Regions from separate parts of the Clostridium sp. YIM B02551 genome, predicted to be linked through region 2. Evidence: a T-box and tRNA genes for the amino acid it is inferred to sense, from the RefSeq annotation. Region 2 holds a T-box; the other holds one or more tRNA genes.

Region 1 (7,008 bases), on a different contig from region 2:
GTCCTATGTGGGTTGGAATGCTAAAAAGAGTATATCATGATTTAGTTAAAGATGTTTCACCTTCTGTTTCACCTATGATTGCTGCGGGGAGAGTATTAAAAACATTAAACCCTGATGCAAAAGTAGTCTTCATAGGCCCTTGTATCGCTAAGAAAGCTGAAAGAAATGATCCTGATATTAAGGGTTCAGTTGATTATGTTTTAACGTTCCAAGAAGTACGAGATATTTTTGATGTTCTTGAGATTAATCCAGGAGAGCTTACTGGAATACCTTCAGTAGAATACGCTTCTAGAGGCGGAAGACTTTATGCTAGAACAGGTGGTGTTTCCATCGCAGTATCTGAAGCTATAGAAGAGTTATTTCCTGAGAAACATAAATTATTAAAGACAGCTCAAGCTCACGGAGTTAAGGATTGCAAAGAAATACTAGCCAAGGCCCAAGCTGGTGAATTAGGTGATGTTAATTTTATTGAAGGTATGGGATGTATTGGTGGTTGCGTTGGTGGTCCTAAAGCAATAGTTTCTAGGGATGAAGGAAAAACAGCCGTTGATGATTTTGCTTATGATTCACCAGTTAAAATAGCTACACATAGCCCAGTTTTAGATGAAGTTTTCAAGAAAATTGGTATTGAGAAACTAGATGATTTTAGAGACGAACATAAAATTGAGATTTTCGAAAGAACATTTAGCTAACTTAATGTTATATTTTTCATTTTAAGAGAGGTCATACCTCTCTTATTTTCTTATATAAGTATGTTTTACTAATTGCGTACTTTAAGATTTTAATATACCATTAGGTCATAGGGCTTTTGATAGGAAACTTAACTTATGCTTGTTTGAAAATTTCGGCTTCTAGACATTTTCAGGCATGAATAAGTTAATAGTTGAACTTAAAACCCTATAAATAATCTAACATTATTTTAAATTTATAATAATACTAATAATATTTGAGGTGAAAATTTTGTTCAAAGATGTACAAGCTGCAATATTTGATTTAGACGGAACACTTATTGATTCGATGTGGATTTGGGACGAGCTTGATAAGAGCTATTTAGAAAACAAAGGGATTGTTAAGCCTGAAAACTTAGAGGATGAAATTAATCATCTAAGCTTTCAACAAACTGCTGAATATTTTAGAAAAACCTTTAATCTTTCTGAGTCTGTTGAAGAAATAATGGAGGAAATAAATTCTCTAGCTTATGAAAATTATAAAAATAATGCTCCATTAAAACCAGGCGCAATAGAATTTCTTTCTTCTTTAAAAGAAAAAGGTATTAAGATTGCAATTGCAACCTCTAACTCTTCACCTTTACTGGATGTGGCTTTAGAAAGCAATAGCATTAGTAATTACATCGACTCTATTACAACAACAAACGAAGTTGACAAACCTAAAAGTTATCCAGATATCTACCTTCTTGCTGCAAAAAGGTTAGGTGTTTCCCCTGAAAACTGCATTGTATTCGAAGATATACTTGCTGCAGTTGAAGGTGCAAAATCTGCTGGAATGAAGGTTGTAGCAGTTTATGATAAATACTCAGAGCACCAAAAACCTCAGCTAATACAAAAAGCTGATAAATATATAAATAGTTTTAATGATATGGCTATATAAACAAAAAAGCTTGGACTTAGTCCAAGCTTTTATTTATAATATTAAACCTCATCTGGTTTTTCGTTCATTATTCCTATTGCATCGAATAGAATGAATAGTAAATTTAATGCTATTGCTACTATTGTTGCTAGTACCATTCCTTTATATTCTAGTCCATAAACATTTATCTTAATTCCACTCAACCCTACTATAAATATTACAGAAGTTAATATTAAGTTTCTTGATTTTGAATAATCAACTTTCTTTTCGATGAATGTTCTTAAACCTGATGCTGCTATTGTTCCAAATAATAATAAGCTTATTCCACCTATTACTGGAGTTGGAATACTAATTATTAGTGCAGAAAGCTTACCTGAAAATCCTAGTACTAATGAAATTAGTGCTGCTCCACAAATTACATATACGCTATATACTTTTGTTAAAGCCATTACTCCAATATTTTCTGCATAAGTTGTAGTTGGTACTGAACCAAACATACCAGATATCATAGTTGAAAGTCCATCGCCTAATAGTGATCTATGTAGTCCTGGATCTTTTGCTAAATCTTTTTCTACGATACTACTCGTTACAGCAAGATGGCCTATATGCTCTGCTATAACAACAAACGCTGCTGGAAGAATAGTTAATATTGCATGTAAATCAAAAGTTGCCACCTTTATATTTGGTAATGCTAAAAAGCTTGAACTACTTACTGTAGCAAAGTCCACTAATCCCATTGCATAAGCTGTAATATATCCAACTACTACTCCTATAAGTATAGGTATAACTTTTAAAAATCCTTTAAGTATTATATTACATAGTATTACTGTTGCTAAGGTAACCATAGAAACTATAATCCAGGTAGTATTTGATGCAGTTGGATTATTTGATCCACCTACAGCAAATCCTGCCATGTCTGCAGCTGTTGGAGCAAGTTCTAATCCGATAATTGTAACTATTGCACCCATTGCTGCTGGTGGAAATAATTTATTTATTACTCCTATACCAACAAATTTTACTATTAACGCAACTAGTGCGAATACTAGTCCAGCTATCACAAAACCGCCTTGTACTGTTTGAAAAGAATATCCTTGGCTTGTTAACATGAATACTGGTGAAAGGAATGCAAAACTTGATCCTAAGTAGGCTGGTATACGTTTCTTTGTCAAAAATGCATAAAGTAAAGTACCTATACCGTTGAAAAATAATACTGTTGCGGGATCTATTTTGAAAAGAATTGGAACTAATACAGATGATCCAAACATTGCAAAAAGATGTTGGATACTTAATGGAATTGCTTTTTTTAGTGGTGGCATTTCATTAACGTCCACTATAGATTTTTCTAATTGATTTTCATTCATTTGTAAATTCCCCCTTCTTAGTCTCGCTGGACTAAATTAAAGCTTTTATAACTATAGCATTATTTTATTAATTTTTCAAGCTTTTTATTGCTGTAAAAAAGCGTATTAACAAAAATAATAACTCCCTAAAATCTTTAGGGAGTTAAAGTTAGTTACTTTCTTTCAACACCATATTTTTTTGATAGCTCATCAACTAAATCAAAATACTTCTTTTGTTGATTTTGTTGAATTAATTGGTTAATAACCCCATCCTTAACTTCTTCAAAACCTAATTCTTTGGCTGGGTTTTTACTTTCAACTTTTATTAAATGATATCCAAATTGAGTTTTAACACTTTCTGTTACTTTTCCAATTTCAGCATTGAATGCAGATTCCTCAAATTCTGGAACCATCATTCCTCTTGAGAAAGATCCTAAGTTTCCACCTTGCTCTTTTGATGGACAAGTAGAGTATTTAGCTGCAGCCTCTTCAAATGTTATGCTTCCTGCTTCTATTTCATCTTTTATAGCATTACACTCTTCTTCAGATGGTACTAATATATGCTTTGCTGTAACTGTATCTGGTTCAAGGAACATTTCCTTATTTTCATTATAAAATTTAAGTGCATCATCATCAGTTACAGTTACTTCTGATACCACTTTATTAATAACCATTTGTGTTAAAAGTTCTTTTTTAAACTTCTCAACTTCTTGTTCAAATTCTTTTGTATTATCTAAAGAATTTTCTTTTCCGAAATTATACATCAACTCAAAAGAAATAACTTGCTCTAATAATTGTTTTTTCCCTTCTTCTGATGCTAACATTCCTCTTCTATCAGCAGGATATTTAGAAATTGCTTCATTTAAATCTTTTTCTGTTATCTCATTACCTGCTACAATTGCCAAAACCTTATTTTCCATAAAAAATCTCCTTTAATTTTAAAATTATACTCAATAATAATAACATAATATTACTATCATTGCACAATATACTTATTTATAATTATTCTCTCTATTTTAAGTTTTTATCATGTTTCAAAACTTGTCAACAAATAATTATTATTATATAATATTTATAATATTTATGATTCGGAGGTATTTTTATGAATAATATAGAAATTAATAAGGAGTGTCCTGATTTCTCACTAATAGGATCAGATGAAAAACTTCATAAATTAAGTGATTATAGAGGAAAGAAAGTAATATTATATTTTTACCCAAAAGATAATACTCCAGGTTGTACAACAGAAGCCTGTGATTTTAGAGATAATTATGTTGAAATATCTAATGAAAATGCTATTATTCTAGGTATTAGCAAAGATACTTTATCCTCACACGACAAGTTTATAAGTAAGTTCGGATTACCTTTCATACTTTTAAGTGATGAAGATAAAAAGGTATGCGAATTATATGATGTTCTCAAAGAAAAGAACATGTACGGAAGAAAAACAATTGGTATAGAACGAAGCACATTTATAATAGATGAATCTGGAATCCTAAAAAAAGAATTTAGGAAAGTAAAAGTTAAAGACCACGTTAAACAAGTTTTAGAATCTTTAAGAACTATATAAATTTTATAATTTCAAGACCTGTATATCTCGATATTCAGGTTTTATTTTTTATCTATGCTTTTTAACAAAAGAATATCCCAATGATGCTAGTACACCTATAACCCCACCCAAAGAGAACCCTAGAGTTATATTATCTATAACAATGCCTAAAACAACTCCTAATCCTGCACCAACTGCAATTCCTTTTGCAAGATATTCATTTTCTTTATCTGTTAATGACATCTTTTCAATTATAGCCTTCATCCTAAATACACCCCTTTATTTTAAGATTTCTTCTTGTATATTATTCTATAATACTATTATTAATATTTTCTTACATTCTGCTTAAGCAAATATTAAAAATTGCTTAAAATTGTAAAAAATAATCAAGGAGTAAAAAAACCATGGCTACTGCCATGGTCTAGTCCAACTTTTTAACATTAATACTTAATGTTAATTAATTGATAAATAAAGTTTTGCCGTAAATTTAGAGAAAATATAATCCTAGTACAATGTACTAGGATTATCTGGTGGCTCGAGCAGGAATCGAACCAGCGACACGAGGATTTTCAGTCCTCTGCTCTACCGACTGAGCTATCGAGCCATAAATACTTACCATAATTATTATAGAGTCATATACAACCTTTGTCAATAATATATTACCCTTCTGCTATACCAAATTAAGATATAGAGTTGAGTATATTTTATATACATTTGCCTCATGTAGAATTACCTTTCTATATGTAATATAATAATATAATAACTATTTTAAATTAGGTGGTGTATTTAATGACTTTAGATTATAGCATCGGTGCTAAGCCTTTGTGGAGCCAATTAGCAGCAATTATTAGAAATGATATAGAGTCTGGAGTATATAAAGTTGGAGAAACCTTGCCAAGTGAAATGCAATTAATTGAAAAATTTCGTGTTTCTAGAGTTACTGTAAGGCAGGCAATGGAACGTTTAATGACTGAAGGATACATAATTAGAATGCGTGGGAAAGGTACTATTGTACAATCTTCGACTTCAAATAAAACATATACTAGAGTTCAATCCTCTTTTAAACAGTTAGAGGAGCAAGATAGCAGATCAATACGTATAGTTGATTCTGTAAGCTATGAGTTAGCTCCCCAAAAAGCTTGCGAAATATTTCATATTGCAACTGATACTAAAGTCATAAAACTTAAAAGAAGTAGAAGAATAGATGGAAAAATCGTAACTATTTTCGAAACATATTTAAATCCATTACTTCCACTTACTTTAAACAGTGACTTTGAAGGTTCTCTTTATAAACTCTTGGAATCTGAAGGGTATGAGGTAACTGGAGGTAATGAGATACTTTCTGCATATATATCCTCAGAAAAAGATATTCAAGAATTCAGCTTAGATAAACCTACTGCACTAATTGATAGAACAAAAATAGGCTACTCAAAAAATACGCCAGTTGAATACACTATTTCTAGATATCTTTCCGATGGATATAAATTGCTTATTGATTTAATTTAATAATGGACTATATAGATTTTTATAAAATTCTAGTTAATCTTAAAATAAGGCCATATATAGTGTTGGAATATAGACTTATAAAAATTATAGGTGGGATTGTCCACCTATAATGCTCACTAAATGAAGATTACGAATTACTTCAACGATAAATTGGAACTTATCAATTTGACTTTCATAATAGCATTTAAAGGCATATTATTATCAATTGTTTTTTACTTGGTATTATGCTCATTTTGTTCGCTCTACAGAATACAGAAAAAATTCCATATCTATATTCCTAAAATTCTTAGTATCTTTATCAATAATATTCATACCGTTTCGAATAGCAACTTTTTGAGAGGCTATATTTGTGTCCCTAATGATAGAATAAACTCTACTTGCATCAAGAACTGAGAAAGCGTATTCCTTGCAAGCAATTGCCGCTTCTGCTGCGTAACCTTTGTGCCAATACGCTTTTTGAAACAAATATCCTATTTCCAAAATTTCTTTTTCTCTCCAACCTTGCATAGTCAAGCCACATTGACCAATCATTTCATTTGTTTCTTTTAATTCAACAGCCCAAAGTCCAAAACCATACTCTTCATATCTTTTAAAATGTCTGTTAAGCCAATTTTGCGCTTCTTCTAAGCTGAATGCACTTTCATAAGCAGCACGCATTACTTCCTCATCACACAATATTCTGCACAATGCATCATAATCGTACTGCACCATTTCTCTAATTATAAGACGTTTTGTTTCTATCAAAATCTCCCACCTTTCTATTATATAAATAACCTTTCAAAAATTCCTATTTATCGAGTAGTTTAAAATTTAAACTAACTCGTCTTAATTTACCATTGTTCATTAGATTGTAGTTTTTAACAACACTTATTATAACATAATTTACAAAATATCACATATGCTATTCATTGGCTCTCTATTTTTAATTTTTTTATTTTAATCTATGAGTAGGTTACATTTATTTGAAACATAGCCTAAATTAAAAGACTCATTGATAATATCAATGAGTCTTTTGCGCAACAAAAA
Region 2 (7,008 bases):
TTTGCAATGCGGGAATAGATATAATTGGAAATTTCAATTCAGTCACAGCATATCATAACAATCCAGTAATATTGCTTACAATAAGTTTTCTTATAATAATTGGTGGGCTCGGATTTACTGTATGGACAGAGATATATAATTTAAAATCCTTTAGGAAAATTACAACTCATTCAAAGGTCGTAATACTAGTAACAGCAATATTATTAATTGGTGGAACTGTTTTAATGCTGGCATTTGAATGGAATAATCCTAATACTATGAAGGGCTTTTCCATGCCAGAAAAGTTATTAAACTCATGGTTTGCATCTGTATCACCAAGAACAGCAGGATTTAATTCCATATCAACAGATGGAATGTCAGGTGCTGGGAAGTTTTTGACAATTGTACTTATGTTTATAGGTGGATCTCCAGGGTCAACAGCTGGCGGAATTAAAACAACAACTCTAGGGATTCTAGTCTTAACATTAATAGGAGTAGTAAAAGGTAGAGAAGATACCGAGGTCTTTGGCAAAAGATTCTCAAAAGATTTAGTATATAAGGCATTTACAGTATTCTTTGTTGGACTTACTATAGTAATTATTATGACAATGTTATTATCTATTACTGAAGTAGGTGCATCTTTTGAATATATATTATATGAGGTGACGTCTGCATTTGGAACTGTAGGATTAACTCTTGGATTAACACCAAATCTTACATGGATAGGGAAGCTACTAATAATCTTTACTATGTATTTAGGAAGAGTTGGGCCTCTTACAGTTGCATTAGCATTAACTAAAATCAAAACTAGTAAAGGTATAAGATATCCAGAGGATAAGGTTTTAATAGGATAGGAGAGAAATTATGAGTAATAAACAATTTGTAGTTATAGGTTTAGGTAGATTTGGAACTTCAGTAGCCAAAACATTATATAGCTTGGGTCATGATGTGTTAGTAATAGATAAAGATGAAGAGTTAATACAAGAAATATCGGATTCAGTAACTCATGCAGTACAAATGGACTCTACAGATGAAAATGCATTGAGAACTTTAGGAATAAGAAATTTTGATGTGGCTGTTATAACTATAGGGTCTAACATTCAGGCAAGTGTTATGACAACATTATTAGTTAAGGAATTAGGGGTAAAATATATTATATGTAAAGGTGCGAGCGACTTGCATGCTAAGGTTCTATATAAAATAGGAGCAGATAGAGTAATACAACCTGAAAAAGATATGGGCGTGAGAGTGGCACATAATCTTGTATCATCTAATATTCTTGATTATATAGAATTATCATCAGATTATAGTATAATTGAAATTGAAGCTCCAAAAGAGTGGCATAATATGAGTTTAAGAGAATTAAACTTAAGAAGTAGATATGGAATTAATGTTATGGCTATAAAAAAGGATGAGGATGTTAATATATCACCATCTCCAGATGAAACAATAGATGGAAATGACATTCTTGTTGCAATAGGGTCTGCTGAGGATTTAACTAAGTTAGAAGACTTTGTAATAAAAAAGAGTTAGTGAGGTACTTATATTTTGATTAAAATAGAAAGCAAAGAAAATTCTATTTTTAAAGAAGCTAAAAATTTAAAAAATAGGAAAGAAAGAAAGAAAACAGGTAAGTTTTTAGTTGAAGGTTTTAGATTTTTATCAGAAGCTTTTAAAAGTACTTGTTCTGTAGATATTATATTTCTTGCTGAAAATGAAATAGAAAAGTTTAATATTTATTTTAATAAAGAAGAACTAAAAAACACAAAGGTTTTTTTATTAGATTCCAAGTTACTACAGATGTTATGTAATACCGAAGCTCCTCAAGGAGTAGTGGGGGTCGTAAATGTAAAAAATTCAGAAATAAAGAAAGATGGATTTTATGTATTATGCGATCAGGTTCAGGATCCAGGTAACTTAGGTACTATAATTAGAACCTCTCATGCAGCTGGGGCATCAGGAGTTATAATCACAAAAGGGACAGTTGATCCATATAATGATAAAACATTAAGATCAACAATGGGTTCGATATTTCATATACCAATTATAGAGGATATGAACTTTGAAGTAATTAATGGGTTGAAAAATCAAGGTTATGATATTTTGGCTTCAAGTTTAGATACAGATAAAAATTTCTTTCAAGAGGATATAACTAATAATTTAGTAATATGTGTTGGGAATGAAGGAAATGGAATAAGCGATTATATTTATAGTTTATCAAGTAAATTAGTTAAAATTCCAATGCCTGGTGGAGCAGAGTCATTAAATGTTTCAACTGCTGCGGCGATAATGATTTATGAAAGAATAAGACAAAATATGCTAAAAGGTATTGAATTCTAGTAAAATTATGAGTATAATCTTTATTATGAAATTTATATTGAAAGACTGTGAATGAGAAAGTAGATATAAGTAAACTTCTTAAGGGAGAGAAGGTCATAGACTGAGAGCCTTCTTAGTAGTTTTTATATTGAAGTTCCCTCAGGAGTCCTAATGGTGAAGTTTTTAGTTTCTTTGATGAAAACTAATTTTTAGTTAGAGGTTTGGAAACACAAAATAGTAGTCATTAGCGGGAAACCGTTATTTAATGAGTGAGCATATGCTAATTAGGGTGGTACCACGGATACCCCGTCCCTTTGTTTGGGACGGGGATTTTATTTTGTATTATAAGGTTTTAATCTTAAAATTAAAGCCTAATATAGGGTTTTTTGTAGGAAACTTAATTTATTTTTGTTTGATTTCAGGCATGGATAAGTTATTAGTTGAACATAAAAACCTAATATATAACTTTTAAGAAAGAAAGGAGAATTTTTAATGAAAGAAAAGTTAGTTGAAATAAAAGAGGCTGCTTTAGCTGAATTAAAAAATGCAAAGATTTCATCAGAAGTTGAAAATCTAAGAGTAAAGTTTCTTGGGAAAAAAGGAGAATTAACTTCAATTTTAAGAGGAATGGGAGGGCTTTCAGCAGATGAAAGACCACTCATTGGTAAGTTAGCAAATGAAGTAAGAGCTGAGATTGAAGCAAAATTAGAAGAAGTAACAAAAGTAATTAAAGATAAAGAAAAAAATGAGAAAATTGCTAATGAAGTTATTGATATAACAATGCCTGGTAAGAAAAATACTATTGGTAAAAGACATCCTTTAGATTTAACACTAGAATCAATGAAGGAAATCTTTATATCTATGGGATTTACCATAGAAGATGGTCCGGAAGTAGAATTAGATCATTATAACTTTGAGGCTTTAAATATTCCAAAGAATCACCCTGCAAGAAGTGAACAAGATACTTTTTATGTGAATGATTCTTTAGTTTTAAGAACTCAAACATCTCCAGTTCAAATAAGAGTTATGGAGAAACAAACTCCACCTATTAAGATGATCTCACCAGGAAAGGTATATAGAAGTGATGCAGTAGATGCTACACATTCACCTATATTCTACCAAATGGAAGGATTGGTTATAGATAAGGGAATTACATTTGCAGATTTAAAAGGAACTTTAGAATTATTTGCAAAGAAGATGTTTGGAGATAAGGTGCAAACTAAATTTAGACCTCACCACTTCCCATTTACAGAACCATCAGCCGAAATGGATGCTACATGCTTTGTATGTCAAGGAGAAGGATGCAGAGTTTGTAAAGGTTCAGGCTGGATAGAGCTACTTGGATGTGGAATGGTTCATCCTCAAGTTTTAAGAAATTGTGGAATTGATCCAGAGGTTTATAGCGGATTTGCTTTTGGATTTGGAGTAGATAGAATGGTTATGCTTAAATATGGCATAGATGATATTAGACTTCTATATGAAAGTGATATGAGATTTTTAAATCAGTTCTAGAATAGAAAGGAGTAATTATATGAAAGTACCAGTTTATTGGCTAAAGGATTATATAAATATAGATATTAACGGAAAAGAGCTAGGGGATAGATTAACACTATCTGGTTCAAAGGTTGAAGAAGTAATAATTTCAGGAGATGAAATTAAAAATGTGGTTACTGGAAAAATAGTTAAGATAGAGGCGCATCCAGATGCAGAGAAATTAGTAATATGTCAACTAGATGTAGCAGCAGAAGAATTAGTTCAAATTGTAACAGGGGCTAATAATATGAAAGAGGGAGATATCGTTCCTGTAGCATTACATGGTGCAATACTACCTAATGATTTGAAGATCAAAAAAGGTAAACTTAGAGGTGTTGTTTCAAATGGAATGATGTGTTCTGAGGAGGAATTAGGTATTGCAGGAGATGAACCAGTACATGGGCTAATGATTTTAGATCCTAAAACTCAACTTGGAAGAGATATTAAGGATGTATTAGGCCTTAATAAGGAAGTTATTGATTTTGAGATAACATCTAATAGACCAGATTGTTTAAGCGTGATCGGAATAGCAAGAGAAACTGCTGCGACTTTAGGTACATCATTTAATATGCCAAACTTAAAATATTCAGTAGTAAAAGATAAAAATATTAATGATGAGCTTAAGGTTACTATAAATGATTCACTTTGCAGACGATATTTAGCAAGAGGTGTAAGAAATGTAAAAGTAGCTCCATCACCAGCTTGGATGCAAGAAAGACTACTAGATGCAGGAGTAAGACCTATTAATAATATAGTTGATATAACTAATTTTGTAATGTTAGAACTAGGTCAACCAATGCACGCTTTTGATAAGAGGGAAATTAGTTCAAATCATATCGTTATTGAAAGAGCTAAAGCTGGAGAAAAATTCACAACCCTAGATGAACTTGAAAGAAACTTAGATGATACTATGCTTTGTATTAAAAATGGAGAAACAACAATAGCATTAGCAGGTATTATGGGTGGTTTAGATTCTGAAATAAAAGAAGATACTACAGAAGTAATATTTGAATTTGCAAACTTTGATGGAACCAACATCAGAGTAAATTCTAAAAAGCTAAATTTAAGAACAGAAGCATCTTCAAGATTTGAAAAAGATATAGATCCTAATTTAGCACTTTTAGCAGCGGATAGAGCATGTTCATTAATTGAAGAACTTGGCTGTGGAGAGATTATTGATGGAACTATAGATGTATATCCGGAAATTAAAGAAGAAAAGGAACTTAAGGTTTCTTCAAGTTGGGTAAATAAGTTCTTAGGAACACAAATATCTAGCGAAGATATGAAGAATTTCTTAGATAGATTAGAGTTAATAACAAGTATAAATGGAGATGAACTTATTATTAAAGTCCCTACATTTAGAATAGACATAGATATTAAAGAAGATATAGCAGAAGAAATAGCAAGAATATATGGTTACAACAATATTCCAATGACTATAAGCACTAGTACAACTGAAAGAGAACCAAAGTACAAAAAAGAAAGACTTGATGATTTGGTTATTGAAACATTACTTTCATCAGGAATTAATCAATCAATAAGCTATTCATTTGTATCACCAAAGGTATTTGATGAAATAAATTTACCTAAGGATAGTGAGTTAAGAAATACTGTTAAAATAAAGAATCCATTAGGCGAAGATTATAGTATTATGAGAACTACAACAATTCCTTCAATGATGGAGTCCTTAAAAAGGAATTATTCAAGAAACAATAGCTATGTAAGACTATTCGAAATTGGAAGAACTTATATACCAAATGAAAATGAAAATGCATTACCAAAGGAAAATAATATTTTAACAATAGGAATGTATGGAGAGTGTGATTACCTTGACCTTAAGGGTGTAGTAGAAAACATACTTGATGCATTAGGTGTTATAAGAACTTCATTAGTAAGAGAAATTGACAATGTTTGCTATCACCCAGGTAAAACTGCAGCACTTTTAGTTGGAAAACAAAAGGCAGGAGTTTTTGGAGAGATACATCCAGACTTATTAGATAACTATGGCATAGACACTTTAGGATATATGGCAGAATTAAATTTAGATGTATTGTATGAGGTATCAAATACAATAAAAGCATATAAACCACTTCCAAAATTCCCAGCAGTTACTAGAGATATTGCATTATTAGTTGATGATGCTGTTTTAGTTGGAGAAATTGAAGATACTATCGTAAAAGCTGGAGGAAGCTTAGTTGAAAGAGTAACACTATTCGATATCTATAAAGGAAAACAAATACCAGAAGGTAAGAAAAGTATAGCTTACGCTATAGCCTATAGAGATGAAAATAAAACCTTAACTGATAAAGAAGTAAATAAGGTACATGATAAGATATTAAGAAGCTTAGAATATAAATTAGGAGCACAGTTAAGAGATAATTAAAAAATGTAAACAAGTAACCCTGGAATGTAGTAATAATTCCAGGGTTACTTATTGTAATAAATATAAAATATGAGGGAATCCTCAGTTATATAGAAAGTAAAAAAATATTAATTTATTCATAAAGTAAATGCTTGATTCATTGATAAATGCATGGTTATATGCTAAAATTAGTTTGTATTATGTAAAGAAGTTAAAACCTTAAAAAGAGGTGGAATATGAGTTCTGTAATAGTTAAAATAAATGGAATTGAATACAATTTAAAGGGTCAAGAAGATGAAAAATATATGAAGAGTGTTGCAGAATATGTTAATACTAAAATCATGGAATTATTAGATAAGAACCCTAAATTAAATCAACCTTCAGCTACTGTGCTTGCTGCAATTAACATATCAGATGAACTATATAAAAGTGATATGGAATACGAAGTCTTAGCTGAAAAATATAAAAGAATAAAAAAAGAAAACGAACAATTAAAGAATGAGATTCTCGAATTAAATCAATCTAAAGACATTTTAGAAGAACTAAAAAAGGAAGCTGAAAGACAAAAGCTAGAAGGACAAGAGATAGAAAAGGAATATAAAGAGCTAAGAGATAAGAATAAGGTATTATTCAATAGGAATAAGGAAATTAGTCAACAGCTTCATAACTATAAGTATAAAGTTTTGGATTTAGAAAAGAAGTACATGGATATACAATTTAAACTAGCAAGTGAAAAAGGAAAAGATAATTTACTTTTAAAGAATAAAAATAAATTGAAATAAAAGGAGTAAATAATGCTCCTTTTTTTCATAAAA

Evidence for each region. The T-box of region 2 lies ahead of pheS (phenylalanine--tRNA ligase subunit alpha). A T-box ahead of a tRNA ligase gene usually reads a tRNA of that ligase, here a tRNA-Phe.
Region 1: it has a tRNA-Phe gene. The T-box ahead of pheS (phenylalanine--tRNA ligase subunit alpha) is inferred to sense a tRNA for this amino acid. The anticodon was not compared.

The regions. Positions count from the first base shown of each region.
Region 1 covers NZ_JAKGTF010000005.1:239,832-246,839, forward strand. The annotation lists gene L1S47_RS08170 ([Fe-Fe] hydrogenase large subunit C-terminal domain-containing protein) at 1-692, shown strand, start outside; gene L1S47_RS08175 (HAD family phosphatase) at 961-1,608, shown strand; gene uraA (uracil permease) at 1,650-2,948, opposite strand; gene L1S47_RS08185 (peptidylprolyl isomerase) at 3,101-3,847, opposite strand; gene bcp (thioredoxin-dependent thiol peroxidase) at 4,030-4,497, shown strand; gene L1S47_RS08195 (hypothetical protein) at 4,546-4,740, opposite strand; tRNA gene L1S47_RS08200 (tRNA-Phe) at 5,005-5,080, opposite strand; gene L1S47_RS08205 (GntR family transcriptional regulator) at 5,266-5,982, shown strand; gene L1S47_RS08210 (GNAT family N-acetyltransferase) at 6,211-6,726, opposite strand.
Region 2 covers NZ_JAKGTF010000014.1:38,709-45,716, reverse strand. The annotation lists gene L1S47_RS16395 (TrkH family potassium uptake protein) at 1-833, shown strand, start outside; gene L1S47_RS16390 (TrkA family potassium uptake protein) at 844-1,512, shown strand; gene L1S47_RS16385 (RNA methyltransferase) at 1,528-2,319, shown strand; T-box leader at 2,358-2,615, shown strand; gene pheS (phenylalanine--tRNA ligase subunit alpha) at 2,791-3,810, shown strand; gene pheT (phenylalanine--tRNA ligase subunit beta) at 3,830-6,214, shown strand; gene zapA (cell division protein ZapA) at 6,430-6,975, shown strand.